Regions from separate parts of the Bacillus sp. EB V-12 genome, predicted to be linked through region 4. Evidence: riboswitches for the same ligand, from Rfam matches in the RefSeq annotation. Region 4 holds a riboswitch; each other region holds the start of a gene.
The links. A riboswitch is a leader RNA that binds a small molecule or an ion and turns the genes downstream of it on or off. The one in region 4 is predicted to bind thiamine pyrophosphate.

Region 1 (7,675 bases), on a different contig from region 4:
GTTGGAAGTATGGGTGCATTAAGTTTCAATATGTTTCAAAATAGTATGATGTCTTTATTTGAAAGGCAGTCTATTGAAACAGGAGAAATAGTATTGAAAAAACTGGATGTAGAATTAGTTAGAGACATGGCGAAAGATCCTACAGCCGAAAAAGTGAAAAAAGAAAAGTTAACAGAGAAATTAGATGAAGTGTCAAAAGAATTGAAAAGCGTTGGACAAACGTATGTTACAGGAGCAAAGCCGAATGAAAAGCGAGAATTACAACTCGTTGGTTTGACTACAGAGTTAACAAATGCGTTTCCTATAAAGCCGGGAGATTATTATGAACAACCCGCTCATTGGATGAAGGCATACGATAAAGTGATTGATACGAAAAAGGCTCAAATGACAGAAGTATATGAAGATGAAATAGGTTCGTGGGTGACAATATTAGAACCAATTACAGATGGAGAAAACAATATTGTTGCAATTATTGCGGCTGACTTAGATGCTTCCATTGTTCCTATTACAAAAGAGAAGTTTATGATACAGGGCTTACTCTTTATCATTATTTCATTAGCAATTGCGACTATTACTCAATTCTTTATCGTGCGTCACTCGTTAGCTCCATTAAAAGATTTACGAGAAGGGTTACGTAAAATTGGTGAAGGTGACTTAAGTATTAAATTAAAAGAAAGACCAGATGATATTGGAATTATTAATGTTTATTTCAATAACACGATTGAAAAATTTAAAGGGATTATAGATAAAGTAAGGCAAACTGCTGAGCAAGTTTCTTCTTCTTCACAAGAATTGTCGGCGAGTACAGAGGAAAATAGCATGGCAGTTCAAGAGATTGCAAGTTCTATTGAAGGTTTAAGAGTAGGGGCACAGTCTCAAAAAACTTCAGTACAACAATGTTTAGGAATTGTACATGGAATGGAAGATAAGGTAGAAGAAATAACTGGGGCTGCAAAACAAGTTGCGGTTGCTTCTGAAGGTATGGAACAACATTCAATTGAAGGTAATGAAGTGATTGGACAAATTATTAATCAAATGAGTTTAATCCAAAATGCAGTACAAGATTTATCTTCCATCATTTATTCGTTAGAAACAAGGTCAAAAGAAATTAGTGATATCGTAACTGTAATTACAGGTATTTCAAATCAAACAAATTTATTAGCTTTAAATGCTTCTATTGAGGCTTCACGTGCTGGAGCAGCTGGAAGAGGGTTTGCAGTTGTTGCTGATGAAGTACGAAAATTAGCAGAACAAACAGAAGCGTCTGCTAAAGATATAGCGAAATTAATTGGTGAAACACAAGCTGAGACAGAAGATGCTGTAGTTTCCATGCAAAAAGGTTCAAGAGAAGTAGAAACTGGAATTTCGCTTGTTCAAAGTAGCGGTGATTTCTTTGAAAAAATCTCAAAATCAGCGCAATCTGTTACAGATCAAGTAAAAGCTGTTTCTGGTAATTCGAGTGATATTTTACAAAATAGCCAGAATATCGTTCAAGTCGTAAATGAATTATCACATATTGCAAATACTTATGCCAACAGCAGTAGTAATGTTGAAGAAAGCATGAAAGAGCAAGAAATATCAGTACAAGATATTGCAGAATTAGCGACTTCTTTAAGTTGGCTTTCTCAGGAATTACAAGAGCTTATTGGTGAGTTTAAAAGCGAATAAGGAGAAAGTTCAATTCTAATCAAGGGGGTATCTCCGCTACTGATTATGAATTGAACGAATCTGCTCTTTAATAAGGGATGAAAAAGGTGTGAATTTTCACACCTTTATTATATTTAAGAGAGGAATTTACATAAATATGAAATTAGCAATTTCTTATAATGAGATGGTAAAAGAATTTTTAGGAAAAGTAGAAGGAAGTATTAAAATACCTAAAGATGTGCAAGGAACAGAACTTAGGATAAAAAGGAAAACGGAACTGTTTTCAAATTTGACTCACATTGTAGATTTAATAGGAGCGACTGCAACGTGGTTATATCATATTTCTAAAGAAAAACATATTGTCGTGCTTTATCATGTAAGAGGAAGTTTATTTCCGATTACTATTGAAGTTTCTAATTTTCTCTCCTATGAAAGTTTAAATTTACAAATTGAAGAGCAACTGGAGCAAATTAAAGAAATGAATGAGGAAGAAATAGAAGAGTTTCAAAACGGTAATACGTTATATGAAATGTCACCTATTATTATTGGTGAAACATATTATGAGCTACAAGACACGAATACATTACAATTTGTATTTAGTAAAAATATGCAAAGTGTAGAAATAATATTTAATAGTGTTAATTGGAAAGAGACAACGATTACTCGTTATGCACAACAAATACAAGGTGTTTTAATTAATAAATCACAAAATAAGAATAATCATATAAATGATTTTAATATTATTACAGAGGCCGAGATGGCACTTTATAGTCAAGTGAATGATACGACAGCAGTATATCCTGAGAAAAGTATCGTCGATATGTTCTATAATACTGTTACTCAATTTCCAAATCGTATAGCTTTATCTTCAAGGGAAGGTACTTTAACTTATGAGGAGCTAAATAAAAAAAGTAATCAAATAGCTCGTATGTTAATTAAAAACGGCGTCCAGTTAGGAGACTATGTTGGAATATTTATGAAACGTAGCATAGACACAGTAGTAAGTATGGTAGCTATATTAAAAGCTGGTGCAGCGTATGTTCCGATTGATCCAGATTATCCGGAAAGTAGAATACAGTACATTATTCAAGATAGCCAAGCGAAAGTTATATTGATGAAAGAGACGCCTATAACATGTGATGGGGTTCAAACAGTTTCAATGTATGATAGTGAAACTTATGAAGATACAGATGTAAAGTTGTCTATTCATTGTGATGATGTAGCTTATATGATTTATACATCTGGTTCAACAGGGAATCCAAAGGGAACAATGTTAGCACATAGAGGCGTTGTTAATCTGTATACTTGGATGAAAAAGCAATATGAATTGACAGAAGAGGATGTATTTGCCCAATTTCCTTCCTTTAGTTTCGATGCTTCTGTATGGGAGTCATTTGCTTCTTTATTCTGTGGAGGAAACTTATATGTACTATTAGAGGAAGAGCGATTGTCTGTAGAAGCATTTGCAAATGCAATCTATAAAGTGAAAGCAACTTCAATCTTGGCATTAGCAACAATTTTTGTTCGACAAGTAGCAACTTATTTGGCAGAAGAAGATATATATAAGCTAGCTTCCCTAAAAAGAATTGCGATTGGCGGTGAAATGTTGCCTGTAGAGGTTATTAAATTGTGGAGAGAAAGAATAGGTACAAATGTTGAAATTCATAATGTATACGGACCGACAGAATGTACTGTAGTGACGACAACCTATAAAATACCTAGTCGGTTAAATGAGGATGTTGCGAGTATTCCCATTGGTAAACCATGTGCTAATTATCAAGTTATGATTTTGGATGAGAATATGAATCTTTGTCCAATTGGTGTACCTGGTGAATTATATATAGATTCAGTGGGATTAGCAAAAGGGTATTTTAATAAGCCTAATAAAACAATTGAAGCTTTTATTCCGAACCCCTTTAATCCTATAGTTAATATATATAAAACAGGTGATATCGTTAAGTTGCTAGAGGATGGAAATATAGAGTTTTTACATCGGAAAGATGATCAAGTAAAAATTAGAGGACATCGTATTGAACTAGGCGAAATCCAAAGTAAAATTTCTCAAAATCATAATATAAAAGAAAATGCTGTTTTTGCTAAGAAGAGTAAGGAAGGTAGCCAATATTTAATCGCGTTCTATACAACTTTAAATAAAAAAGAAATACCAGAATTAGTTTATCAGTTACAAGAGCAATTACCAGATTATATGGTGCCATCTAAACTAATTTATATTAATGAATTACCACTTACACCTAATAAAAAGATTGATGTTAAGAAGTTAGCTCAGTTAGAAGAAAAGTATGAACCGGTTCGTCTACAAGAATATGTTGCACCTTCTAATAAAGCAGAAAAACAAATAGCGAACGCCTGGGCGGAAGTATTAGGAATTTCAAAAGTTGGAGTGCATGATGATTTCTTTACAATTGGTGGACATTCATTAAAAGTATTACGAGTCTTAACATTGTTAAAAGAAGATTTCTCACATTTAACAATTCAAGATTTCTTTAAAGAAAGAACGATATATGGATTAGCTCGAATTGAGCGAGAAGTAAAAGTAGAGAAAGAAGAAGTATTTCGTGAATATAAAGTGATTCACGAACCAGATACTATCACGTATGCAAACGTTTTGGAAGAAAACCAGATTTCAAATGTCTTTTTAACAGGAGCTACTGGTTATTTAGGATCACACATATTATATGAATTGTTGAGAGATACAGCTGCTACTATTTATTGTTTAGTAAGACCAACTAAAGATGTGCAGCAAAGAATTATAGATACATTAACAGGCTACTTTAATGATGTATGTGAAGAATGGTTACAGCGTATACAGGCCGTAGCTGGTGATCTGGGAGAAGAGTATCTTGGGATGAGCGAAGAAGAATTTATGTTCATCAGTTCTAAGATGGATACGATAATTCATTGCGGTGCAGATGTAAGACATTTTGGGGATGTAAAACAATTTGAAAATATAAATGTCCAAGGAACTAGCCGTATGCTAGCATTAGCGGAGAAAGGTGCTACATTCCATTTTATTTCTACAATTGGTATCCCGTTAGAATTAGCGGTAGATCAATGGGATACATACATGAAAACTGGTGATTTTAATTACAGTGTAGACTTAGAGAATGTATATTCAAATAGTAAACTACAAGCGGAAAACATTGTTCGTGAAGCAATGAAAAATGGTTTGCGCGGAAATATTTATCGTGCAGGTAATTTAGCATGTCATTCAGAAACAGGTTCGTTCCAACAAAATATTGAAGGAAACGCATTTTATCGTCTTATTAAAACAATGCTATTAATTGGGAAAGCACCAAATGTGAAGTGGAAAGTTGATTTCACACCAATTGATTTTGCTAGTAAATCAATTGTATCGTATTTGCAAGATGCGCAAATTATAGGAGAGACGTTACATATTTGTCATCCACATCAAATTGAGTTTGAACAATTTATACAGCTAATTGGAGAGTGTGGATACAATCTTGAAATGGTTCCACTTTCAGAATATGTAAATACCGGACTTGCATTAGCGAAGGGAAATGAAGTAATAGCAGAGTTAATTGCTTCTCAAGTTGCAGGAGATGGAGCGCAGCAATCTGAAATTGTAATGGGTACGCGTAGAACGAATAAATGGATTAAGAAAAAAGAATTGATAGTACCAGCAATTAATAAAGAATTTATTCAGCAGTTATTAGCTCATGGTGAAAAAGTTGGTTATTTTCCAAAAATAATGAAATGATTATGCATGCTTTTGTTTGTTCAATAAAATAAATCATGCTACAATGAAAACGAATTAAGGACCGGGGAGCCAATTGGCTGAGAGGATGTAAGTAAACATCGACCCTCAACCTGATCTGGATAATGCCAGCGTAGGGAGTTACTTAAAGTGATGTAGCATATGTTATTCTGTAATAACTTGCATACAAGGCTTTCCTACGCAGTAGGAAAGCCTTTTCTTATTTTTGAAATTTATTTTTATAAGGGGGATTTTATTATGTCACAACAAGTTACAATGTCATTTTCAGTAGTACCACAAGCAAAAACGAAAGATGTATATTCTGTTGTCGATAAAGCAATTGAAGTTGTGCAACAATCGGGAGTTCGTTATGAAGTAGGAGCAATGGAAACAACTTTGGAAGGAGAATTAGATGTACTTCTTGATGTCGTTAAACGTGCGCAACAAGCTTGCGTCGATGCTGGAGCAGAAGAAGTGATTACTTCTATTAAAATCCATTATCGTCCAAGCACTGGTGTAACGATAGATGAAAAGGTTTGGAAGTACCGTGATGAATATGCAAAACCAGAAGCAATCTAAACTTATTACAACTATTTGGCTTATCCTTCTCATTGCGATATGGGAAGGATCTGTTTCATTATTTAAAATCGAACCGTGGATTTTACCAAAGCCTTCTGCCATTGTTCAAGAATTAATTGGGATGAAAGATTTACTATTACCAAATACGATGCAAACACTGCAGGAAGTTATAATTGGACTATTCTTTGCAATTTTATTGGGGACGAGCATCGCAATTATTATGGACGTTATACCGTTATTTCGTATTTTAATAAATCCATTGCTCGTTATTTCGCAAACAATTCCAATTGTTGTACTTGCACCGCTATTTATTATTTGGTTTGGATATGGGATGTTGCCGAAAGTAATGGTCGTAATACTCGTTTGTTTCTTCCCAATTGCGCTTAGTATTTTAGAAGGTTTTCAAACAGTAGATAAAAACATGTTGAAACTGTTACAAACAATGAAGGCGACAAAATGGCAAGTTTACCAGAAAGTAAAATTTCCAGCAGTGCTTCCATACTTTTTCTCAGGTTTAAAAATTGCAGTTACATATAGCGTAATGGGGGCAATTATCGGAGAATGGCTCGGTGCAAGTGAAGGATTAGGCGTTATGCTTACGAGGGCTACAAAATCCTTTTTGACTGCCCGAGTATTTGGTGTTGCAGCAATCATCGTTATGGTGACATTATGCCTGTATTTTATCGTAGAGTTTATGGCAAGAATAACAGCACCATGGATATATAGAAAGGACGGCAGAAAATGAAAAAAGGTTTGAAAGTTATGTTAGCTGCCTTAGTAGCGGTAGGTGTGGCTGGATGTAATCCGGCGAAGAAAGAAGAAAGTGCAAGTAAAGATCAAAAAGTAAAAGTAGTATTAGATTGGTTTCCAAATACGAATCATACTGGCTTGTATGTAGCGCAAACGAAAGATTATTACAAAAAGCAAGGATTAGATGTAGAAATTATTCAACCAGGTGACAATGTAACAGCAGAGCAAATGATAGCATCAGGAAAAGCAGACTTCGCAATAAGCGCACAAGAAAATGTAACGTTAGCTCGTGTGGAAGGAATTCCTGTTGTATCTGTAGGAGCGATTATTCAGCATAACACTTCAGCGTTTGCATCGCTTAAGAAAGATAATATGACGTCACCGAAAGATTTTGAAGGTAAACGTTACGGCGGCTGGGGAGGACCAGCGGAAGAAGCGACATTAAAGACGATTATGGATAAACATCAAGCTGATTTTAATAAAGTTGAAAAAATCATCTTAGGACAAACAGATTTCTTTAAATCAATCGGTCGTGATGCAGATTTCGAATGGATTTATTACGGTTGGGATGGTATTGAAGCGAAGCGCCAAGGAAAAGAGTTAAATACGATTATGGTGAAGGACTTAGATCCAGCGCTTGATTTCTATAGTCCTGTTATTATTACGAGTGAAAAACATACGAAGCAAGATAAAGACTTTGTGAAAAAGTTTATGAGTGCAACGACAGAAGGTTATAATTTTGCAATTAAGGAACCGAAAGAGGCTGCTGATATTTTAATTAAAGCTGTTCCAGATGTAAATAAAGATTTAGTTCAAGAAAGCCAAAAATGGTTAAGTACGAAGTATCAAGATGATGCTAAAGCATGGGGAGTACAGAAGGAAGAAATTTGGACGAATTACATGAATTTCTTATATGACAACAAAGTTATTAAAAAGAAAATCGATGTAAAAGATGCTTTTACA
Region 2 (7,675 bases), on a different contig from region 4:
AGATGTTTGTCCTAGCACCGGTAATGTAACGAAGTCATTGTAGAATCCGTAGAACATTACGTTACCAACAAGAACGATTGTTAAGACAAAATTAATTCCAAGTGCTATATAGTTACGTTTTTTCCCTTTTGCAAATAATGCAAGACCAACAAGCAGTAATGATGCTGCTAATGGGCTAAGGAATAAAATGAATTCTTGCATGAAAGATTCAAGTTTTAAGTCAAAGCTTGTGCGTGTAATAAGGTAAGTTTTCAGCCATAAGGCTAAAGCTACGAATACAGTGAAACGCACATTTTGAAATTGTGATTTCAAGGTTTCTTTCATTCATTTCCACCCTTTCTCTATCAGGCTTGGTCGATTTTGGAGCGAAAAATGCTAAAATAAAAAATACATAGTTTTCTTGGCCATAATTAAAGGTTCTATATTCACCCATATACGACTATAACTATGCATACCCTTTTGGTTTCTTTTGTTGCTCATAAGCATAACGTCATTTCTGTATTATACAACAAAATTCATTTCTGAGAAACACTATAACATTTTACATTTTTTGTATAAGATTTGTCACTACCAGAGAAAACTTTAACATTCGTTTATATGTCCGTCAACTAGAAAATATAACAAAGGTAGAGCAGAATGTTAAGTGGAAGTGAAAATTTTCTTTGTTGAGAAATAAGAAACGAAGATGGGTAAGGGTTATCTAGAAATCTATTATATGAAGGAAATCGTGTGAAAATTAACGAACACTTGTTCTTTTTTAGTTTGTTTGTTACAATGAAAGTTCATTGATAGGTTTTGTGTAATTTCCATGAACTTTTACTGATAACATATTGTAGCTTATTTCTTTTTAAAAATAGGGAGGCTTTTTACATGAAACAAAAATTTTCAGTTGAAGCGTTTTGGAAGAAAGTAAAACATGTTGCAAAGCAAGCAGGGCAGTCGGTCATTTATGCAAGTTTATTACTGTTTTACGTTTTGCAAAGACCCGATGTTCCAAAACGAGTGAAAATTATTGTAATTGGAGCACTTGCTTATTTTATTGCACCGATTGATGCGATTCCAGATTTCATTGCTGGAATTGGCTATACGGATGATTTAGGGGCGTTAACGGCCGCACTAATACAGGTGTCGTTATACGTCAATGAAGATGTGAAAGATAAGGCACGAGTGAAGTTGGCAGAATGGTTTGGTTCGGATATAGACACAACATTTATCGATCAGAAATTAGGTCAATAGGTGAAATCTGTCATGAGGTGACAGGACGAACGTAAGCGAGGAAGTGCATTATGCCATCAGGAAGAACGCATACGAAAATAAACTTAATATCCCTTCCGGTTGTTTTGTTTTTGCTCTTTTCGTATGGATTAACAAATTTTGATTTTTTATTAACTTTTGCAATTGGTTTTTTAGTAGGTACTTCATTTTTAACACCAGATTTAGATACGTACAGTAATGCTTATAACAAATGGGGTTTCTTACGTATATTTTGGTATCCTTATAAGAAAGTAATGCCACATCGATCTTTCTTTACGCATACGATTATACTTGGTGATGTGATTCGTATTGCGTACATGTTAATTGTCTTTTCTCCATTTTTATTACTATTAAATGTAATCGCATTGGATGGTAATTTAATAGAAATTGCGCAGAAACATGAGGTTGAAATTGTAACATTCTTAATGGGAATTGTTGTGGCAAGTACGCTCCACATTATAGCGGATAAAGTGAATACACGCCGAAAGAAAATGATGAGAAAAAAGAAGAAACGCAGAAGATAAAGTGAACGAATTAGGAAAAGGGCCCCTTACAATTTGCAAGGGGCCCTTTTTAAACAAACATTTGTTTAAAATTAAGCTTTCAGCACTTTAATTCCTTTTACAATGTTCCAGATGAAGTAGTATAAGCTGATGATTCCGCAAATAGCTAAGACAATCATTGATCCAATTCCAAGTGTTACATCTGGTTGATCAGATCCAAGACCCATAATTCCTAAAATAGTTACGCCAATGAATGTAGCGATACTTGGAATGATGTGTGTCCATAGAGCACGTTTTGCATGTGGTTTTGTTTCAGCGTCTCCTACAATCCAAACGATAATAGGGAATAAGATAGGGGCAAATAGTACACTAAAGTATGATAACGCAGCTAATATTTTATTTCCGTTCATATATATCACCTCATAAATAATTTCTGTTGTTATACTATTATTATGCAATAATTTTGGCAAACTTCCTATCGATGAACATTACAAGAACGTGACGATTTTGTAAGATTTTCTGTTAAATAATAAAATTTTCAAAAAAATCTTTTTTAATAGAAATTGTTATGGTACAGTATAAATGAAAGTTGTTGAAAACGTTTTCTTAAACGTTTTTTTATTTTAGACTTAAAGGTATGATGACCTGATAGTCTATTGATGGGGTTATTCTATTCAAAAGGGGATTCTTTAGGGGGAGAGAACAATGAACACATGGACACAAGTTTATGATCCATTCGGAAACATTTGGATTTCGGCAGCGGTCGCACTTATTCCGATTATCTTTTTTTTCTTAGCTTTAGCAGTTTTCCGCATGAAAGGGTATGTGGCAGGATTTATTACAGTTGTACTTACAGTTTTAGTAGCGTTATTCGCTTATAAAATGCCGTTCACGATGGCAATGGCAGCGACCGGATATGGTTTCTTATACGGATTATGGCCAATTGCTTGGATTATCATTATGTCGGTATTTTTATATAAAATTTCTGTGAAAACAGGTCAATTCGATGTGATTCGTGCATCGGTATTATCGATTACGAACGATCATCGTCTACTCGTTATTTTAATTGGATTTTCATTTGGAGCATTTTTAGAAGGAGCGGCAGGATTTGGGGCACCAGTAGCGATTACAGCAGCACTTCTTGCGGGGCTTGGGTTAAATCCTTTATACGCAGCAGGTCTTTGTTTGATTGCAAATACTGCACCAGTGGCGTTCGGAGCGATGGGAATTCCGATTACAGTTGCTGGACAAGTAACAGGTATTGATCCACATAAAATTGGACAAATGGCTGGGCATCAATTACCGTTCCTATCATTATTTGTGCCATTCTTTATCGTATTTTTAATGGATGGATTTAAGGGGATACGACAAACGTGGCCTGCGTTATTTGTAGCGGGTAGTTCATTTGCGATTACGCAGTTCATTACAGCGACATTTTTAGGACCAGAACTTCCGGATATTACATCGGCACTTGTAAGTTTAATTAGTTTAGCGCTGTTCTTAAAAGTTTGGCAGCCGAAAGAAATATATCAATCTGGGCAAGCAAATAGTGAAGTAGCAGCAACAACGACAGCGGCATCGATGCCGAAATTAACGTTTGGAAAAGTAGTGAAGGCATGGTCCCCATTTATCGTATTAACGGTTATGGTAGTCATTTGGAGCCAAAGTTTCTTTAAGGCATTATTCACTCCAGGAGGGGCTTTAGAAAGTCTTGTATTTAAGTTTGAAATTCCAGGTCTGCATAATCTAGTAATGAAAGCAGAGCCAATTGTAAATAAACCAACGCCTTACGAGGCAATTTTGAAGTTTGATGTATTATCGGCAACCGGAACAGCGATTTTAATTGCGTGTATCATTTCCATGTTTATTTTGAAAATGAATGTAAAAGATGCAGTAGTGACATTTAAAGAAACGTTAAGCGAATTAAAAATGCCAATTCTATCTATCGGATTCGTACTAGGGTTTGCATTTATCGCAAACTATTCTGGTCTATCTTCCACGTTAGCGTTAGCATTAGCCGGAACTGGCGGCCTATTCCCGTTCTTCTCACCATTCTTAGGCTGGATTGGCGTATTCCTAACAGGGTCTGATACGTCTGCGAATGCACTGTTCTCAAATTTACAAGCCATTACAGCGCAGCAAGTCGGCGTATCTGAAGTGCTTCTCGTTGCAGCAAATACAACAGGCGGTGTAACAGGTAAAATGATTTCCCCGCAGTCGATTGCGATCGCTTGTGCAGCGGTTGGTCTTGCTGGAAAAGAATCGGATTTGTTCCGTTTTACAGTGAAGCATAGCTTATTCTTCGTAATTATTGTTGGTATTATGACGTATGTGCAGGCGTATTATTTAACGTGGATGATTCCATAAAGAGAAAAAGAAATAAACTTTGAATTTTTCAGATTATGGTGTATGATGGGAAAGTATTGAAAATTAAATCAGTGATAAACTAGGGGTGCCTAACGTATGCGTAGGCTGAGAGAGAAGCGCGTGATCTTCTTAACCCTTTGGACCTGATCTGGCTCGTACCAGCGTAGGGAAGTTAACGGCTTTACATAATGATGTCTTTATGAGCCAGGTCCTTATTTTTTTATGGACCTGGCTCTTTTTATTTTGGCATGCGCTGGCCATATCTCGTCCTTGTCACGAACAGGGGGGCAATAAAATTTATGAAACAATCTGTTTCAGCTGAGCAAATTGAATTGAAATCGAGTTTACCAGGGAGTAAGAAAGTATATGTGGATGGACCACGAGAAGGCATGAAAGTACCGATGCGTGAGATTGAACAAAGCGAAACAAATGGCGTTCCAAATCCGCCAATTCGTGTGTATGATACGAGCGGCCCTTATACGGATCCTGAGTATAAAGTGGAGTTAGAAAAGGGGATTCCAACGCCGCGCCATTCTTGGATTATGGGGCGTGGTGATGTAGAAGCATACGAAGGGCGTGAAGTGAAACCAGAGGATGACGGTGTGAAAGTGGCTTCGAAACATACACCTGTTTTCCCGCAAATGGATCGCCAGCCACTTAGAGCAAAGCAAGGTGCAAACGTTACGCAAATGCACTATGCACGTAATGGCATTATTACTTCTGAGATGGAATATGTTGCGATTCGTGAAGGGGTAGAGCCGGAGTTTGTTCGTAAGGAAATCGCAGAAGGCCGCGCTATTTTACCAGCGAATATTAATCATCCAGAAGCTGAACCGATGATCATCGGGCGTAACTTCCATGTGAAGGTAAACGCGAATATCGGAAACTCAGCTGTATCTTCTTCGATTGCAGAAGAAGTAGAGAAGATGACGTGGGCTACTCGCTGGGGTGCAGATACGATTATGGATTTATCTACAGGTAAAAATATTCATACGACGCGTGAGTGGATTATTCGTAACGCGCCTGTACCAGTTGGAACTGTACCGATTTATCAAGCGCTGGAAAAAGTAAACGGAATTGCAGAAGATTTAACGTGGGAAGTATATCGTGATACGTTAATTGAGCAGGCGGAGCAAGGCGTTGATTACTTTACAATTCACGCTGGTGTATTGCTTCGTTACATTCCAATCACGGCAAAGCGTACGACAGGTATCGTTTCGCGCGGTGGTTCGATTATGGCGCAGTGGTGTCTATTCCATCATAAAGAAAACTTCCTATATACTCACTTTGAAGAGATTTGTGAAATTATGAAGCAGTACGATGTTTCGTTCTCTCTTGGAGATGGATTACGTCCAGGGTCTATTGCAGATGCAAATGACGAAGCACAGTTTTCTGAGCTTGAAACACTTGGCGAATTAACCAAAATTGCTTGGAAACATGATGTGCAAGTTATGATTGAAGGACCTGGACACGTACCGATGCACTTAATTAAAGAGAATATGGAGAAAGAGCTTGATATTTGTCAGGGCGCGCCGTTTTACACACTTGGGCCGCTAACGACAGATATTGCACCAGGTTATGACCATATTACATCTGCAATTGGAGCTGCTATGATTGGCTGGTTTGGAACAGCGATGCTTTGTTATGTAACGCCGAAAGAACATTTAGGTTTGCCAAACAAAGATGATGTACGCACGGGTGTTATTACGTATAAAATTGCAGCGCATGCGGCTGATCTTGCGAAAGGACATAAAACGGCTCATCAGCGTGATGATGCACTTTCAAAAGCACGCTTCGAATTCCGTTGGCGCGATCAATTTAATTTATCTTTAGATCCTGAACGTGCGATGGAATATCATGATGAAACGTTGCCTGCAGAAGGGGCAAAGACAGCTCACTTCTGTTCAATGTGTGGACCGAAGTTTTGTAGTATGAGAATTTCGCATGATATTCGTGAGTATGCAAAAGAAAATGATTTAGAAACGACAGAAGCAATTGAAAAAGGAATGAAAGAGAAAGCAGAAGAATTTAAAGAAGCTGGTAGTCATTTATATCAATAATATGTTACACCTCTTTACTTGATTGATCACACTGTAGTACCTAACTTTATTATAGAAGAAGCCCCATTTGCTAAGACGGTAGCAAATGGGGCTTCTGTTGTTTATAAGGCAAAGAAGAGATGTACCCAGTAGAATAAGAGGAATAGTGTGACGACTGTTGTGAGCGGGATAACGATAAGGGATACACTTAAATAGTCTTTCCATTTTACTTTAATTTTGTTTTGTTTCAGAATATACATCCAAATGAGTGAAGCTAGTGTACCAATTGGTAGTAATAGTGAACCGATGTCACTACCAATGATGTTTGCAAGATAGATTGTTTTTAATGTGACTGGATCTAGTCCCATTTCTGTTAATGTGATTGTACCAATCATAAGGGCAGGATGGTTATTGAAGACGTTAGAGAGGATGGATACAAGTCCGCCCATTGCAAAGCTAGCATAGAGTAGATGCTGATTCACAATTGGCTCGAGCCATTGTACAAGTGCAGCTGTTAATCCTGCGTTGTGGAGTCCGTAAATAATGACGTACATAGAGAAGGCGAAAATTAAAATGTGCCACGGTGTCTTTTTCAAAATGTCGACAGGATTTGTTCGTAAGTAGTACCATCTCCAAATGAGAAGAACGAGTGAACCAAGTACTGCAACGATTTCAATTGGGATGGATAAGAAGGATGCAACGAATAGAAGACAGCGCATCAGGAAGACGAAACCTAATACTTTTAACATGAATCTTGTCCGTTTTTGTTTCGTATCAACAGAATTATTTCCTTTTAGTGGATGGAAGTTTTTCGTGAAGAAAATTTCTTCAATATCATATGAAGAAACAGGTAATTTTTTCGGAAGTTTTTTCTTCAAAACTGTATACATGAGCCATGACATAAATAATAAGCCTAATGTTGCAGGTACAAACATCATAGCAGTATGCATATAAAGAGTCATATTAACGATATTTAATGCAATTAAGTTTACGATATTACTTACACCAATTGGTGCACTAGATGCGGTAGCGATTAAAGCTCCGCTTAATAAATAAGGAATTTGTTGATGTGGTTTTAATTGAAGGTTTTTTAGAAGAAGAATTAAAATGGGAGTTGTAATTAAAATACTACCGTCGTTATTAAATAAAAGAGTCATAAGAAAACATAATAATTGAATATACCAGTATAGACGGCGTCCAGAACCTTTCGCTAGATTTGCCAGTTTCGCTGCGGACCAATGGAAGAAGCCGAAGCTTTCTAATATAACTGCCATGACGATGGTCGCTAATATTGTTATGGAAGCACCGCCAATTTTACTTATAATATCCATGACGTCTGGTTTTGATACAAGTCCAGTAATTATGATGATACCAGCTCCGATTGCTGCTGGCCACGCCTCATTCAAACCTCGAGGCCGCCAAAAGATAACGATCATCGTTAAGAAGAATACAATAATAGTAATCCATATTTCAATGCTCATATTTTGCCTACCTTTCTATTTTCCCTTGAAC
Region 3 (7,675 bases), on a different contig from region 4:
GGGCTTTTCATTATATTTTTAATTCGTTTAAATAAACTCATGATCTACCCCTCCTTTTCTCTTTATAAACAAGCACCTAAAATAAGTGCACCAACAATATGTAATGATCCAGCTAACATCGCATGTGCAACGCTGCCTTCTTTCGTACCTTCTTCTAAATCTAAGCCAGACATTTTCTTTAACACAAATTCGATAAACATTTCTACCACTAATAAAATAACGAAAGAAACTGCTGATGCAAGTAGTGCTTGCCATAAATCATTTGCTTTCGTTATCGATTGAGATAAAATGTACCCTTGTGCAAATAATTTCATAATAAAACGAGTTGTTACAGCTGTATTCCCATTTTTGATTTCTTTTAAATCATTGTATTTTGTAAAAATCGAATCAACCCACATAATTGCAAATAAAAGTACTGCACTCGCTCCAGTCCATACAAGCATGGCAACTACATTCATCCATGTCATTGCAAAACCTCCTCTAAAATATAATAGAAAACCGACATGAATATATTTAGACATGTCGGTTCATTTGTCTTTATTCTATATTATTTCTCATACTGCTTCATAATACGAGCTAATTCATCGTCAACAGCAGAATTTTTGTTTAAGCTTGCGAATTCATCATCTAATGATTTTTCTTTCTTATAAACTTCACCGCTTGCTTCCGCTTCAGCCTCTAATTGAAGAGCTTTCTCTTCCATACGGCTTAAACCAGCTTTTGCTGAATTTGAATCAAATCCAGACATCGCCTGATTAATATTCTTTTGTGCTTTCGCCGCATTTACACGCGCTACAAGTGTTTCACGTTTATTTTTCAGCTCATTTAATTGCTTACGCATTTCTTCTAGCTTTAGGCGCAGGTTATCAGCAGCAGCTTTATTTTGCTCGTAGCTTGCTTTATACTCATTCATTTTTTGCTCTGCATTTTGTTTTTCTTCTAATGCACGACGCGCAAGATCTAAGTTATTAGCTTGAACAGCCATATGAGCCTGCTCTTCACGTTTTTTCACAAGTGCTTCTTGCTCTTCAAATAATATTTTGAATTTCTTCTCAAGTGCGATTTGAGCTGCTACACTTTTCTCAGCCTCTTGTACATCGGCTTGCATATCGCGTAAATATTGATCAGTCATCTTAACTGGATCTTCCGCTTTTTCAATTAACGAATACACATTTGACATTGTTAAATCTCTTAATCGTTTAAATACAGACATCTAAATTCCTCCTATGATATACCTCATATTTCAAATTCACTACTTGGAAAACTGAAAAATCTCCCTTTACAGTAAAGAATATTCATTTTACAGCCTATGTGTTTATTATAACAAAACTAATATGTCCTTACATGTTATTTCCAAAATACATCCATTATAATATGACATTCTATATACAATATTGTATTTCTAATATATTCTCATTATCCCTCTTTGAAATTAACTTACTTTTGTGCAATTTCACTAAATTACATAAGTGTAATGTTACTGTAAGCTAACTCGATAGTTGCATTCCGATATTTCTTATACACTAATACCAGAAGCAACAAACAAGCTTCTTCACATGTAAGCACTAATACAAAAATTGTATTTACTATAAAACATATAAAAGGAGAAATCATCATGAAAAAATTAGTAGGAATCGGATTAGCAGCAGCAATTTCACTTGGAGCATTATCAGGTTGTTCTTTATTAGGAGAGAAAGCGAACGGCTTTGTACTGTACGGATCAGAAGAACAAGTTCAGCAAATTACAGATAAAAACAAAAAAGAAGTGAAAGAAAAAGACTTCTATAAAATGAAAATGACAACATTAGATGGTAAAAAAGTTCTTGTAATGGATAAGAAAACTGGTGAAGAACTAGTGAAAAAAGAGTTACTTAGCAAAGTTGATGAAAAAGACAACACGAAACCACTTGATAAATTACCAGCTGTAACAACAGAACAAGGTGTATTATTTGCAAAAGAAAAAGTAGAAAATGCTGCACTTGATGGGGCAAAATTAAAATATGAAGGCAACACAATTATCGGAAGTGGTCGTGCATATACAGATATGTATGCGATTGTCGATGACGCAACTTACAGCAATGTAAAAGGTGATGAAAAATCTGTAGGTGTATTAAAATTTGATAAAGACCCAAGTAAAGAATTCCCTGGTTACAAAGGCGTAGAAGCTTCTCAACTTGTAAAAATTAAAAAGTAAAACAAAAAAGCTTTGCGAAATTCGCAAAGCTTTTTTCTATTTATTATGAGCAATTTGCTCCATATCCGGGCTACAAGTTTGCGACTGACATGACTTATTTAAAGAACATGCCGCGCATTTTCCTTTTTTACTTCTCTTTACAAAATTAACTAACGTATATGCTGCATAACCAAAAATGATAGCTCCAATTATAATATTGACCATCATCACAATACATCTCCTTCTAGAATCCGAGTAAGGATCCAACTTGGTATATAATGAGCGTTAATACATAAGCAACTACGAGTGGATAAACGACTGAGAAAATCGTCCACTTCGCTGATCCTGTTTCACGTTTAATAACAGCTACCGTCGCTAAACACGGAACATATAATAAAATAAAGAACATAAATGCATAAGCTGATAATGCTGTATAATGTGCTCCCATTACATTTCCAAGCACATCTTCTTTAACTGCATAAATAATTGCCATTGTAGAAACGACAACTTCCTTCGCTAAAAATCCTGTTAAAAGGGATGCTGCAGCTTGCCACGTTCCGAAGCCGAGTGGTGCAAATAATGGTGCGATAAATCCACCAATCATCGCTAAGTAGCTATCTCCCATATCAACGCCGAATCCTGATGGACCTGCATAGTTTAATAACCAAATAACAACCGAACCACCAAAGATGAATGTACCAGCTTTACGAACAAATCCCTTTCCTTTCTCCCACGTGCTTAGCCATAATGTTTTTGCTTGTGGCACACGGTAAGGCGGTAATTCAATTACGAAAATAGACTTTTCCGCTTTCAAAATTGTAAGAGACATAATTTTTGTAACTAATAACGCAAGAACAATCCCTGCAACATATAAAGAAAATACAACAGTCGCCTGACTATGCGGGAAAAATACGCCCGCAAATAATGCATATACAGGTAATCGTGCTGAACAAGACATAAATGGTGTTACTAAAATGGTAAGTAAACGTTCTTTTTCCTGTTCAATCGTTCTCGCAGCCATGATACCTGGAACGTTACATCCAAAACCGATAATCATCGGAATAAAAGCTTTTCCGTTTAAGCCGAAAAACTCCATAATTCTATCCATAACAACTGCAATTCGCGCCATATACCCTGAGTCTTCTAATAATGAAATAAAAAAGAATAGTGCAAAGATTTGTGGTACGAACACTAATACAGCACCAACACCGGCAATAATACCTTCTGTAACTAGTGCTTGAATAAAATCAGAAGCTCCAATACTTGTAAGTCCAGCCGTCACCCAATCCGTAAGCTGGCCACCAAAAAACTCATCTAACATATCCGATAAAGGTGTACCAATCCACGTAAACGTAACCTGAAAAATAAAAAACATAACTGCTAAAAAGATTGGAAGTCCTAAAATTTTATGTGTAATTAATCTATCAATTTTTTCTGAAAAAGGAATTTTTCCTTCTTTCTCATGCTTCATAACATTTGTTTTTAACTTTTCAATATACGCTTCACGAGTTTTGTAAATGTGCTCTTCTAACGTACAATCAAGTCTTCCTTCTAAGCGAGATCGAATGGCTATGAGTTCCTTATAAATTGGTAATGCTTTCATTTCTTTTTCTACTACTTCGTTATTGCTTAAAAATTGAAGTCCTAACCATCTCGGATGCTCGTAATTCGCTGTCTCTAAAAGAGCAATTACTTCTCCAATTCCTTCATCCATTTGTACACCATATGAAATAAGGAATGGCTTTTTCTCTTTTTTGTCATTTTCTTTAAGAGTCGTAAGCAGTTCTTCACAGCCTTTTCCACTTCTTGCAACAACAGGAACGACTGTTACACCTAATAGCTCTGATAATCGTTTTACATCAATGACAATTCCTCTTTGCTTCGCCACATCAACCATGTTTAAACCAATTGAGACTGGCTTACCAAATTCAAGTAACTGCAACGTTAAATGCATATTTCTTTCAAACTGCGAGGAATCTACGATATTTAACATATGATTAAATTCTTCTGTTAATAGAAAGTTTGTTACAACACCTTCATCACGTGAAACTGGATTTAAATCATAAACACCTGGTAAATCAATTAATGTTCCTTGTCTATCTTTTAATTTACCAACCTTTTTTTCTACTGTTACACCGCTCCAGTTTCCTACGTATTCATAAGAACCAGTAAGTGCATTAAATAATGATGTCTTCCCTGTATTCGGATTCCCTAGCAAAGCTACCTTATTCACGCTAATTCCACCTTTATCATTTTCGCGTCACAATGACGAATACTAATTAACTGTCCACGACACTCCAATGTACAAGGACCTTTGAACATCGCTTTCTGTTTCAAGCGAAGTTCGCTTCCTTCCGCAAGACCGAAAGCAGCTAGTCTACGCTTTAATAGCTGATCTAAAGACTGAATACTTTTTACTAACACTTTCTCTCCAATTTTAATATCTACTAAGCTCATAACCTTCCCCCTCAGAAGAGAATGATAATTATTTTCAAAAAAATTATACCACACCCAATTTCTCTTGTACTATACCCTTTTGCTTCATATTTATTAACATTTCGCTACAATTCTATTTCAATTATTGTCATACAGCATTTGTTTGCCATTCTCATCCATTTCGCTTACAATAAACAATAGCAAATAAAGAATCTCGTTATCACTGGGGGAGCCATGCCGCTGAGAGGGAACACTTCGTTCCGACCCTTCGAACCTGTTAGTTAATGCTAACGCAGGGATTGTGCAAACGTCCGAAATACATACCTCATTTTTATTTACGTATTTCGTATCCTCCTATGATATCTATTCTTTTTTGTACAACTTGGATTTAGGGGGAGACAACATGCGTAACACCAATTTACAAGCGATGATCGAATCTGCTATTCTTGCAGCCTTCGCCATGATTATCGATATTTTACCATTATCACTTAAACTTCCAACAGGCGGTTCTATCTCATTCGCTATGATTCCTATTTTTATTATTGCTTACCGCTGGGGCTTTAAATCAGCTTTCTTAGGCGGTTTAGTTTGGGGACTATTACAAATTGTCGTGGGAGATGCTTATATTTTAACACCTGTTCAAGCATTCATTGAGTACTTCATTGCCTTTGCTTTTATCGGATTTGCTGGCTTATTCTATCGTCCAATTCAAAAAGCACTTTTAACATCCAATGAAAATAGCTTAGAACAATCAAATTTAGGTAACCGTAAAGACAAACCTTCATCAAAACAAAATCAGGGTAAGAAAGTCCTTGCTTATATTATCCTTGCTACATTTATCGGTAGCTTTGCTCGCTATTTCTGCCACTTTATTGCCGGCATTATTTTCTGGGGACAATATGCGCCGAAAGGTCAATCAGCTGTGTTATATTCATTAATCGTAAATGGAAGTACAATGCTTGGTTCTTTTATTTTATGTACCGTTTTACTTATATTTTTATTTATCACTTCACCACGATTATTCAAAAGCATCAGTGCTTATCAAATGAATACACAAAAAAAGGGCGCTTAATGAGCGCTCTTTTTTCATATCGTAATATCAATTAAAAATACAATAAATGCGCAAAAGAAAATAAATACCATTATACTTAGCCAATTGCTATGCACGGTTCATCGACTCCTTACATAACCTCATATTCTAAACAAATTATACTGATTAAAAATAAAGATTAGGTAAAGATAATATGAAAATAAATTAAAAAAGCATAGATCATATTGTCTACGCTTTTTTCGGTAAATAGAAATAAAATAACACACCATCTTCTGTATTTCCTGCCCCATATTCAGTATCATGTAGTTCTAAAATATTCTTTGAAATGGCAAGCCCAAGTCCCGTCCCACCTTGTGAACGCTGACGAGCTGTATCCACTCGATAAAAACGATCCCAAATTTTATCTAATTGTTCTTCTTCAATGTGAGTACCTTTATTTTCAATGCACACTTTTATACGATCCTTCTCATCTATTGTAGAAATAATAATATCTTCTTTATTTGGTGTATAACGTATGGCATTCGTAATGAAATTCACGATGACTTGTTCAATCCGGCCTTGATTTGCAATCACTTCAAATGAACATATATTTTTATGAACACGAAGCTCTTTTTTCTCTATTTCCACAGATAGATGTTCACATATGTCTTCAATTACTGTATCAATATAAAACGAATCCTTTTTCATTTTATATGTACCAGATTCAAATTTAGCTAACTCAAGCATATCCAAAATTAACGTATCCATTTTGTCTACTTCTCTCTCCATTGCCTGAAAATAATACTCTTTTTTATGTTCAGCTACCCCGTCTTTTAAAATAGAAATACAGCTTTTCATAATACTTAGCGGTGTTTTTAATTCATGTGAAACACCAGAAATGAATTCTTTTCGCGTCTTTTCTAACTTTCTTTCCTTTTCAATATCTTCTTCTAACTGCCCAATATGCGAATGGAGTTTATTTGATAGAACATTAATATTTTTCGATAAATCTCCAATTTCATCTTTTGAAGTAATCGGTATTTTTTCTGTAAAATCTAATTGTGCTATTTTCTTCGTCGTATCATTTATTTTTAGTAATGGTTTTGCAATTTGTTTTGAATAATAAAACGAAGCTAAAAAAATAAGAACGACTACAAATGCAATGATATAGATGTAATAATCTTGCACCATTTGTACAGCTTCATCTACAGGCTGTAAAGAAGCCATCGCATAAATATATGTTACTGATCCATCTTTTTCTTTTATTGGTTTCATTAATAATTTATATTTTATATCATTCTTTTCATAGTCCATTGTCTTTGTTGAATACTCTATTTGATTACTCTCTTTTAGTAATACATCCGTTTGAAATTCTTTTATACTATCCAAAAACAAAGTATTTTTATAAATTGGATTTACGAGGCCTTTTACATCTGGAAACTGTACTTTTGTAACAAACCCACCTATATAAGCATCTGGTTCTTGGGCAGCTTGCTCCTGAACAGCCGGCTTCTTTTCCTTACTTACTTGTTCCTCAGCTGCTTTCTTTTTCTCCTCATCTAATTTACTCATTTTCTCCTTAAATGCTTTTTCTAACGGTTTATTAGATCCACTTAAATTCTGCTTAGATAACGAGAAAGAGAATGGAATAAAACTATCTCCTTTTTTCACTCCAGAAAAATAAATTCCTTGGCCTAGAAACTGATCTGATGATTTATTCTCAATCTCTTCTATATTGACGAGATTGCCTAAAGGAATTTTGAATATTTGTTGTCCAAAGCTCTTTTGTTGCCTACGATCTATCGTTACTTCAAAATAAAAATCATCTGCATGTTTTAAATTCCCGTTCTTATCTAATGTCGTAATCCACGTATTATTTTCTCTTAAAAAGTCTTGCTCTAGTTTTTGAATTTCTTCTGCATTTCCTGCATAATTTAAATAATTCTTCTCAAAGGAATTTAAATTTACTTTAATATCTTCCACTTTTCGATTCGCATAATATTGTTTAAAAAATATCGTTTGTCCAATAAATATCG
Region 4 (7,675 bases):
AATAAGTATGTGGTTAATAATTTCGACATTTTTTTAAAATTTGTTATTCTTAATTTTTAATAAGAGAAAAGATGATATACTGATAGATATAAGTCTTATGAGAGATTTTGAATATAACAATATTAATTTTTAGTGGTGCGATAATAAATTAATATTTCCTACATAGATGAAAAGGGAAGGGGAATTATATGAAGGCTGTACAGGGCGATCCAAATTGGAATTTGGTTACAGATACATATATAGAACCAAATAATTTCGCTGAATTATTTTCTTTGCTTGTACCTTGTCACCCAAAAGGTGAGGGGAAAGAACGAACTATATTAGTATGGAAAGAGAAAGAATTTTATAAAGAAGAAAATTTAGCGGCATTTATCGTATATGGCATGAATAAAGCAAAGAAATTACCGCAGTTTCATAAAGATGAAATTCCAACTTTAGTGCGTATTCTTCGCTTATGCCAAGAGATTGGTTGGTATGAAGAGGCAAATGATTTTATGATAGCGCAAGGATTAGCTGAGTTTGTTCATACTTCATTGGAATATGAAACATGGGATCTTTTGACGCAATCAGTTGCTTTAAATTATTTAATTATTAAATATCGTATAGGTGAATTGATAGATAGGGATATTGAAATTTGGGATAGAGTTAAATTTAATGAGAAGTGTATAACCGATTGTAAACATTTATTATCTCATAAAGAAGTATTGGAATTTACATTCTTTTATATGTGCAAGAGAGCGAAATCATTATCAAAAGAGCAATTAAATAGTGATATGATGAGTTTAGCAATGTATTGTAATACTTTTGTATATGATTTGTATACACATGATTTATTACGGAAATATCGTAAGTGTACAGATTTCCTATCATATTATGGACCTAGTCAGGCAGTTTTAGCATGTCAAAGAGCTGTATTATCTCAAATTTCCGATCGCTTAGACCCATTAAAGACAACGCATGTAGATGATTATTTATATGTGATGAAAGAAATGATGGAGCATATGACGATAGGAGTAATGGATCGATATGGTCATTTTATTGGAAAGCTACTATCTTATGTGCCATTTTTCGAAATGATACAAGTTCCACAGCATGCATATTATTGTGAAGAATTACTGTATATTTGTAAGGGGATTGAATATAAAGAAGAAACACTACGCAATTATATATTTATACAATTACATGATTGTTTACCATCATTCTTTAGGCTATTTCTTAAAAATAAGCGTTACGCAACGATTCATGATATTCTTTTCTATTGGTGCGATGACGAACAACGAATGAGCTTAGAGAAAAAATATAATCTGAGCTTTATTTATGAAAAATATGCTTGTGGATAAACAATATTTTCGATATGAAAAATTAATATAAATTAAAAAGGATCTCCAGTTTATGTGAGATCCTTTTTTGTTAGTAAAACAAGGAGAAAGTGATTAAGACAAGAAACAACATTCCATATAGGAGAAGTTGTGCAGTATAACTTCCTTGTATACCAAAAAAAGTATTGGCTTTCTTATACAAATGCAATATGTATTTTATTGGAGCATCTTTGAAAGATTGGTACACAGTGTCTCCTCTTTCTAAGCTTCTTGTTCTTGTTTTTGTTTTTGGTTATAAGGGACATTAATATATCTAGCTACAAATAATAAAACAGCCATAAAGAATACTGGAAATACAGTAGATAAATAAAAGCCATTACTAATTATATTTGTTATGAGAGCACTCAAAAGAAATATAGCGTTATAAATATGGGCAATTTTTTGTTTTAGTTGCACTTGAAATGATTCCATCATAATTTCTAATGCAACAAAAGCAATAATAATAGATAAAAATACAATGTTTGTATTGTAAATGATTAAACAACAGATTAAACCTAAAAAGGCTGCGTATTCAATTATAAGAGGTATATTGCGTGGCATACAATTTACCTAACTAAATATGGCAGTGGATTTACTGCATTTGTTTTTTCAAAATTCCATTCTCCATTATGTAATTCAAAATGAAGATGTTGCCCGTATGAATGACCTGTGTTTCCCATATGACCTATTAATTGTCCAGTTTGTACTTGATCACCAGCTTGTACAGTGCGATCCTTCATATGAGCATAAACAGTTGTATATAATTTCCCATTGATTTGATGCGCAATGAAAACAACATTGCCATAGCTAGCTGAATAATAAGATTTCACAACTTTACCTGCAGCAGCAGCTTGGATAGAGACGTTTCCTGGAGCGGCAATATCTATACCATAGTGCATTTGTTCCCAGCGTATATCAAAGGTTGAGCTAATTCTTCCTTGAGCGGGGAATTTGAAAGCAGCTGGAATTGATGAAGGCTGATCTGTTTTAGCTTGTGGTTGATTTTGTACTACATAGTGTTTTGCTACATATCCGTATCCTGTGCCAAAACGAATTTTATACCAAGTACCTACAGTTTCTACTACTTGTACTTGTGTACCGTTTTGTAATGAACCGAGTAGAGCGCTACTTGTACTAGCGGTGCTACGTACATTTAGATTAGGTGTTGCAACAGTATATTTTGTATTATTTTGAACGGTGATTCCTTTTACTAAGGGTTGTGAACCATTAGAGATGAATGCTTTTTGTACGTAACCTGTTTGGCCATTATGTGATATTTTATACCATTCGCCTTGATCTTCTTGAACGGTAATAAACTTACCATTTGGTAATACATCTAAAATGGAAGATTCTAAATTAGGTTCAGAGCGAACGTTTAATGCATTAGCATTAACGATGTATTGATCATTAGTTTGAAGTTTGTTTTTTAGTAAAATAGCATCTTTTTGTACATAACCTACTTTATTATGAACAGATACTTTATACCAACCATTAGTTGTTTCAAGGATGTTCACTTTTGTATTAAAGCGAATTGTATCAATTGATGTGCTTTTTACGTTATCTTCTGTATGTAATGCTACTTGATCGACTTTGACATACCCAGTTTTAATATTAGATAATTGTTCAGCGTTTGCTTTTTGTACATTTGTTTCACCCATAGAAGGAAGTAAAGAAGCAATCGCTACAGTAGTTGCTGTTAAAGCAGTAGCTTTCATATTCATGGAATAGAGACCTCCTCTAGTTGTATAGTTGTAATTTTATTATAGTATAAAGATATAATATAGTGGGGGTATTCACATAAATGTAATATGAAATCAATATAAAAATAAATTTTTTGAGGATAATGATTCCTTTTTATACAATTAATTGGGGTTTTATTTTCTAAAATAGAATGTATGTATTGTATAATTTTGATATTATGTTGATAATTAAGAAAATTAAAAAAGTTGATGATGTCTTATTAGGGTGTTATACTGACAGTGATAATTTTATAGTTTGCTAGGAGAGCTGGTGTTGCCAGCTGAGAGTAGGCCGTAAGCCTTTGATCCTTTTTATTACCTGATCTAGATTATGCTAGCGTAGGGAAGCAATTCGGACACTAACAATGAGTCCCCGTTTCTTTGCGTATAGAAACGGGGCTTTTTTATTTGAAAATTTCATATTGAAACCACTAGGGGTGCTTGACTTGCTGAGAGAGGAATAATCCTTAACCCTTACAACACCTGATCTAGGTAATACTAGCGAAGGGAAGTGGAACATCGAATAAATGTATAACTTTATTTGCTGTAACCACTTCTTATATATAGAAGTGGTTTTTTATTTAGATACATATATTGAAAGGGGATAGAGAAATGAAATTTTGCGATAGATTATTAGAAACTGTGCAACCGGTTTGGGAGATGAGTCATAATCATCCGTTTGTAGTGGGTATGGGAGATGGCACGTTAGAAAAAGATAAATTCCAGTATTATATTATTCAAGATTATTTATATCTGCTGGATTATGCAAAGTTATATGCGATTGGTGTTGTAAAAGCAACGAATCCACAAGTAATGGGAAAGTTCGCTGAACAAATTGATGGAATATTAAATGGCGAAATGACAATCCATAAACAATATGCAAAAAGACTTGGAATTTCTATAGAGGAGATAGAGTCTGCGAAACCATCTGCTAAAAATTTAGCTTATACAAATTACATGATGTCTGTATCTCAAAATGGCACACTTGCGGAATTAATAGCAGCGCTTCTTCCATGTATGTGGAGCTATTGGGAAATTGGAAAGCGTTTAAATGATATTCCTAGAGCAAGAGATCATGAGTTTTTTGGTGAGTGGATTCAAGGATATAGTTCGGAAGAATACGGTAATCTTTGTATTTGGTTAATAGATTTATTAAATGAAATGGCAGTTGGAAAGTCTGAGAAAGAACTAGAAAGATTAGAGGAGATTTTCTTAAATTCCAGTCGATTTGAATATTTATTCTGGGATATGTCCTATCGTAAGGAGATGTGGGGATTTGAGGAGCAAGAACATACTACAGTTTCATAATGTTTCTTTTCATTACGATGAGAAACCAATCACCCATGAATTAAATGCTTCTATACATGAGAAAGAGTTTGTCAGTATTATCGGACCGAGTGGATGTGGGAAAAGTACTTTATTTCGCCTTATTACAGGTCTAGAAAAGGTAAGTACTGGACAGATAGAACTGACAGAAACAAAGCACCATCCTGTAGGATATATGCCGCAAAAAGATATGCTTTTGCCGTGGAGAACAATTATTGAGAATGCTGCCCTGCCGCTAGAGTGCCAAGGTGTACAGAAGAAAGAAGCAGAAGTAAAGGCAAAGGAACTGTTACATAAATTTGGTTTGCAAGGGTATGAGAAAAAATATCCGAAAGATTTATCTGGTGGTATGAGACAACGTGTATCTTTTATTCGAACTTTATTAACAGGCGGGGAGATATTGCTGTTAGATGAACCATTTAGTGCATTGGATGCTTTAACGAAGACCTCTTTGCAAGAATGGTTGTTTGAACAATGGCAAGAGTGGGAAAAAACAATTTTATTCATTACTCATGATGTTGAAGAAGCGTTATTTCTTTCAAACCGAGTTTTAGTAGTGGAACAGCAGCCGATAACGACTTTGACTGAACGGACTGTACCGCTTGATCATAACAGAACACGAAAAGATTTATATAAACCGGAAGTATTAGCGCTGAAAGATGAGCTTCTTAGTATGTTACAAAGGCAGGTACTTGTGTGATGAACCGATTGAAAGAATTAGTTCCTGCTATTACACTTTCTAGTATTTTACTAGCTGTGTGGGAAATAGGAGCAAGAATTGTAGATGAGATGTACATTTTACCGTCACCTTCTGCGATTTTAATGAAGATATGGAAACTAAAAGACATATTATTTACAGTTCATTTACCTGCAACGTTATACGTCGTTTTAATAGGTGTTGTTATCTCTATCGTATTAGGTGTAGGGCTAGCGATGTTAATGAATGCGAGTACATGGATGGAGAGAGCATTTTATCCATTATTAGTTGCTTCACAAACGATTCCGATTACTGCGCTTGCTCCGCTATTTGTTTTATGGTTTGGATATACAATTTGGAGTAAGGTTGTTGTCACAGTTTTAATTACGTTTTTCCCAATTGCGGTCAATACGTATGATGGACTGCGTAGTACGAAAAAAGAATGGGAGGAGCTCTTAGTTACATATGGAGCAACAAAAAGAGATATTTTTCTTAAATTAAAGTTGCCGTCTGCTCTTCCTTATTTTTTCTCAGCTTTAAAAATTGCAGTTCCGCTTAGTGTTATCGGAGCAGCAATTGGAGAATGGCTCGGTGCACAAGCTGGGCTTGGATATTTCAGTAAGAGAATGATGACGCAGTTAGATGGAGCTGGCGTATTTGCACCTATTGTATTGTTATCATTATTAGCTATTTTCTTCGTCGTAATTATTTCCATATTAGAAAAGAAATTCATTAGTTGGAGGAAGCATTCATGAAATTTTTAAAGCGCATCTTTGTGTTTACATTATTAATTGCAATAATTGCAGGATGTTCGAGTAATTCAGCATCAGACAAAAGTAAAAAAGAGAAAGAAATAACAGTCATGTTAGATTGGTATCCAAATGCGGTACATAGCTTTATCTATGCAGCAATTGAAAAAGGATACTTTAAAGAAGAAGGTGTAAAGGTAAATATTAAATTCCCTTCTAATCCGACTGATCCATTAACGCTGGCAGCAGCAGGGAAGGTGACAGTGGGCTTGTATTATCAGCCAGATGTTGTTATGGCGAGAGCGAATGAGCAAATTCCAGTGAAATCAATTGGGGCTGTCGTACGTTCACCATTAAATCATGTTGTATCACTGAAATCAGCGGGCATTCAATCACCGAAAGATTTAGAAGGAAAAACAGTAGGATACTCTGGAACACCATTAAGTGAGATGTATTTAAAAACGATGGTAAAAGAAGCTGGTGGTAATCCTGATACAGTGAAAGTAGTAGATGTTGGCTTTGATTTAGTACCAGCATTAATTACGAAGAAAGTAGATGCGGTAACAGGGGCATACATTAACCATGAAGTACCTGTTATGCGTCATGAAGGCCATGAACCAGCGTACTTTAATCCAGCTGATTACGGAGTACCAAACTATCATGAGCTTGTGTTTGTAACAGGTGATAAAACGTTGAAAAAAGATAAAGAGGCGTTGCAAGCTTTCTTACGTGGTACGAAAAAAGGCTATGATTTCATGAAGAAAAACCCAGATGAAGCATTGAATATTTTATTAAATCATCAAGAAAAAGAAAACTTCCCACTTGTGCCAGAAGTTGAAAAGGAAAGTATGAAAATTTTATTAGAGAAGATGGAAACGAAAGATGAGCCATTCTTATCAGATTCAAAAGAATCTTGGGAGAAACAAAATAAGTGGCTGAAGGACAAAGGAATGACGAAAGAAACCGTCCCAGCCGATGAATTATTCGAAAATATTTTAAAGTAGGCGAATGAATATGAAAAATGAGCTCCACGTAATCTCAAATGGCCATATGCCATTCGAAGAGTTAGTGAATGTAGCGATGCAAATTGAGAGTGAGATTGATTATTTGCATATTCGTGAGCGTGAGAAGAGTACGAAGGAATTATATGAAGGTGTGGAAAGTCTATTAATGGAGGGCTTTCCGGCTTCTAAAATTGTCATAAACGATCGAATTGATATTGCAATTTTATTAAATATTCCTCGTGTTCAACTAGGATATCGAAGTACAGATGTAAAGTCAGTGAAAGAAAAGTTTTCGTATTTGCATGTCGGTTATTCTGTGCATTCGCTAGATGAAGCAATAGTAGCTTTTAAAAATGGAGCGGATTCACTCGTTTATGGCCATGTATTTCCGACAGATTGTAAAAAAGGTGTGCCAGCGAGAGGGCTTGAAGAAATTTCAGACATTGCAAGGTGTTTATCTATACCGATTACAGCAATTGGAGGAATTACCCCAGAAAACACAGTGGATGTTCTTACTAACGGTGTAAGCGGTATAGCAGTTATGTCTGGAATTGTAAGTAGTAGTAACCCGTATAGCAAAGCGAAATCTTATAAGGAATCAATAAGAAAGTGGGCGGAAAAACATGTGTGAGAAGTATGATGTAGCGATTATTGGTGGTGGTGTAATTGGTAGTTCAATTGCACATTTTCTAGCAGAAAGAGGACATAAAGTAGCGATTGTGGAGAAGCAAAGTATTGCATCGGAAGCTTCAAAAGCAGCTGCTGGTTTACTTGGTGTTCAGGCAGAATGGGATGCGTATGA

Region 1: it holds a riboswitch for thiamine pyrophosphate, as region 4 does, so the genes downstream of both, ACZDYH_RS22335 (MTH1187 family thiamine-binding protein) here and tenA (thiaminase II) in region 4, are expected to answer to the same signal.
Region 2: it holds a riboswitch for thiamine pyrophosphate, as region 4 does, so the genes downstream of both, thiC (phosphomethylpyrimidine synthase ThiC) here and tenA (thiaminase II) in region 4, are expected to answer to the same signal.
Region 3: it holds a riboswitch for thiamine pyrophosphate, as region 4 does, so the genes downstream of both, thiT (energy-coupled thiamine transporter ThiT) here and tenA (thiaminase II) in region 4, are expected to answer to the same signal.

The regions. Positions count from the first base shown of each region.
Region 1 covers NZ_JBUXJL010000008.1:110,338-118,012, forward strand. The annotation lists gene ACZDYH_RS22325 (methyl-accepting chemotaxis protein) at 1-1,668, shown strand, start outside; gene ACZDYH_RS22330 (non-ribosomal peptide synthetase family protein) at 1,805-5,386, shown strand; TPP riboswitch at 5,439-5,540, shown strand; gene ACZDYH_RS22335 (MTH1187 family thiamine-binding protein) at 5,642-5,962, shown strand; gene ACZDYH_RS22340 (ABC transporter permease) at 5,934-6,707, shown strand; gene ACZDYH_RS22345 (ABC transporter substrate-binding protein) at 6,704-7,675, shown strand, end outside.
Region 2 covers NZ_JBUXJL010000007.1:12,674-20,348, reverse strand. The annotation lists gene ACZDYH_RS20475 (LTA synthase family protein) at 1-324, opposite strand, end outside; gene ACZDYH_RS20470 (YkvA family protein) at 871-1,236, shown strand; gene ACZDYH_RS20465 (metal-binding protein) at 1,287-1,778, shown strand; gene ACZDYH_RS20460 (magnetosome magnetite crystal formation protein family) at 1,850-2,167, opposite strand; gene lldP (L-lactate permease) at 2,463-4,124, shown strand; TPP riboswitch at 4,196-4,311, shown strand; gene thiC (phosphomethylpyrimidine synthase ThiC) at 4,424-6,184, shown strand; gene ACZDYH_RS20445 (arsenic transporter) at 6,286-7,644, opposite strand.
Region 3 covers NZ_JBUXJL010000011.1:62,075-69,749, reverse strand. The annotation lists gene ACZDYH_RS25185 (DUF4178 domain-containing protein) at 1-41, opposite strand, end outside; gene ACZDYH_RS25180 (DUF350 domain-containing protein) at 63-467, opposite strand; gene ACZDYH_RS25175 (PspA/IM30 family protein) at 548-1,213, opposite strand; gene ACZDYH_RS25170 (lipoprotein BA_5634 family protein) at 1,616-2,194, shown strand; gene ACZDYH_RS25165 (FeoB-associated Cys-rich membrane protein) at 2,231-2,401, opposite strand; gene feoB (ferrous iron transport protein B) at 2,418-4,406, opposite strand; gene ACZDYH_RS25155 (FeoA family protein) at 4,403-4,630, opposite strand; TPP riboswitch at 4,825-4,926, shown strand; gene thiT (energy-coupled thiamine transporter ThiT) at 5,013-5,681, shown strand; gene ACZDYH_RS25145 (sensor histidine kinase) at 5,889-7,675, opposite strand, start outside.
Region 4 covers NZ_JBUXJL010000002.1:1,165-8,839, forward strand. The annotation lists gene ACZDYH_RS06530 (DUF3965 domain-containing protein) at 189-1,340, shown strand; gene ACZDYH_RS06535 (hypothetical protein) at 1,581-1,919, opposite strand; gene ACZDYH_RS06540 (SH3 domain-containing protein) at 1,925-3,079, opposite strand; TPP riboswitch at 3,349-3,460, shown strand; TPP riboswitch at 3,521-3,624, shown strand; gene tenA (thiaminase II) at 3,710-4,405, shown strand; gene ACZDYH_RS06550 (ABC transporter ATP-binding protein) at 4,374-5,123, shown strand; gene ACZDYH_RS06555 (ABC transporter permease) at 5,123-5,875, shown strand; gene ACZDYH_RS06560 (ABC transporter substrate-binding protein) at 5,872-6,873, shown strand; gene tenI (thiazole tautomerase TenI) at 6,884-7,504, shown strand; gene thiO (glycine oxidase ThiO) at 7,497-7,675, shown strand, end outside.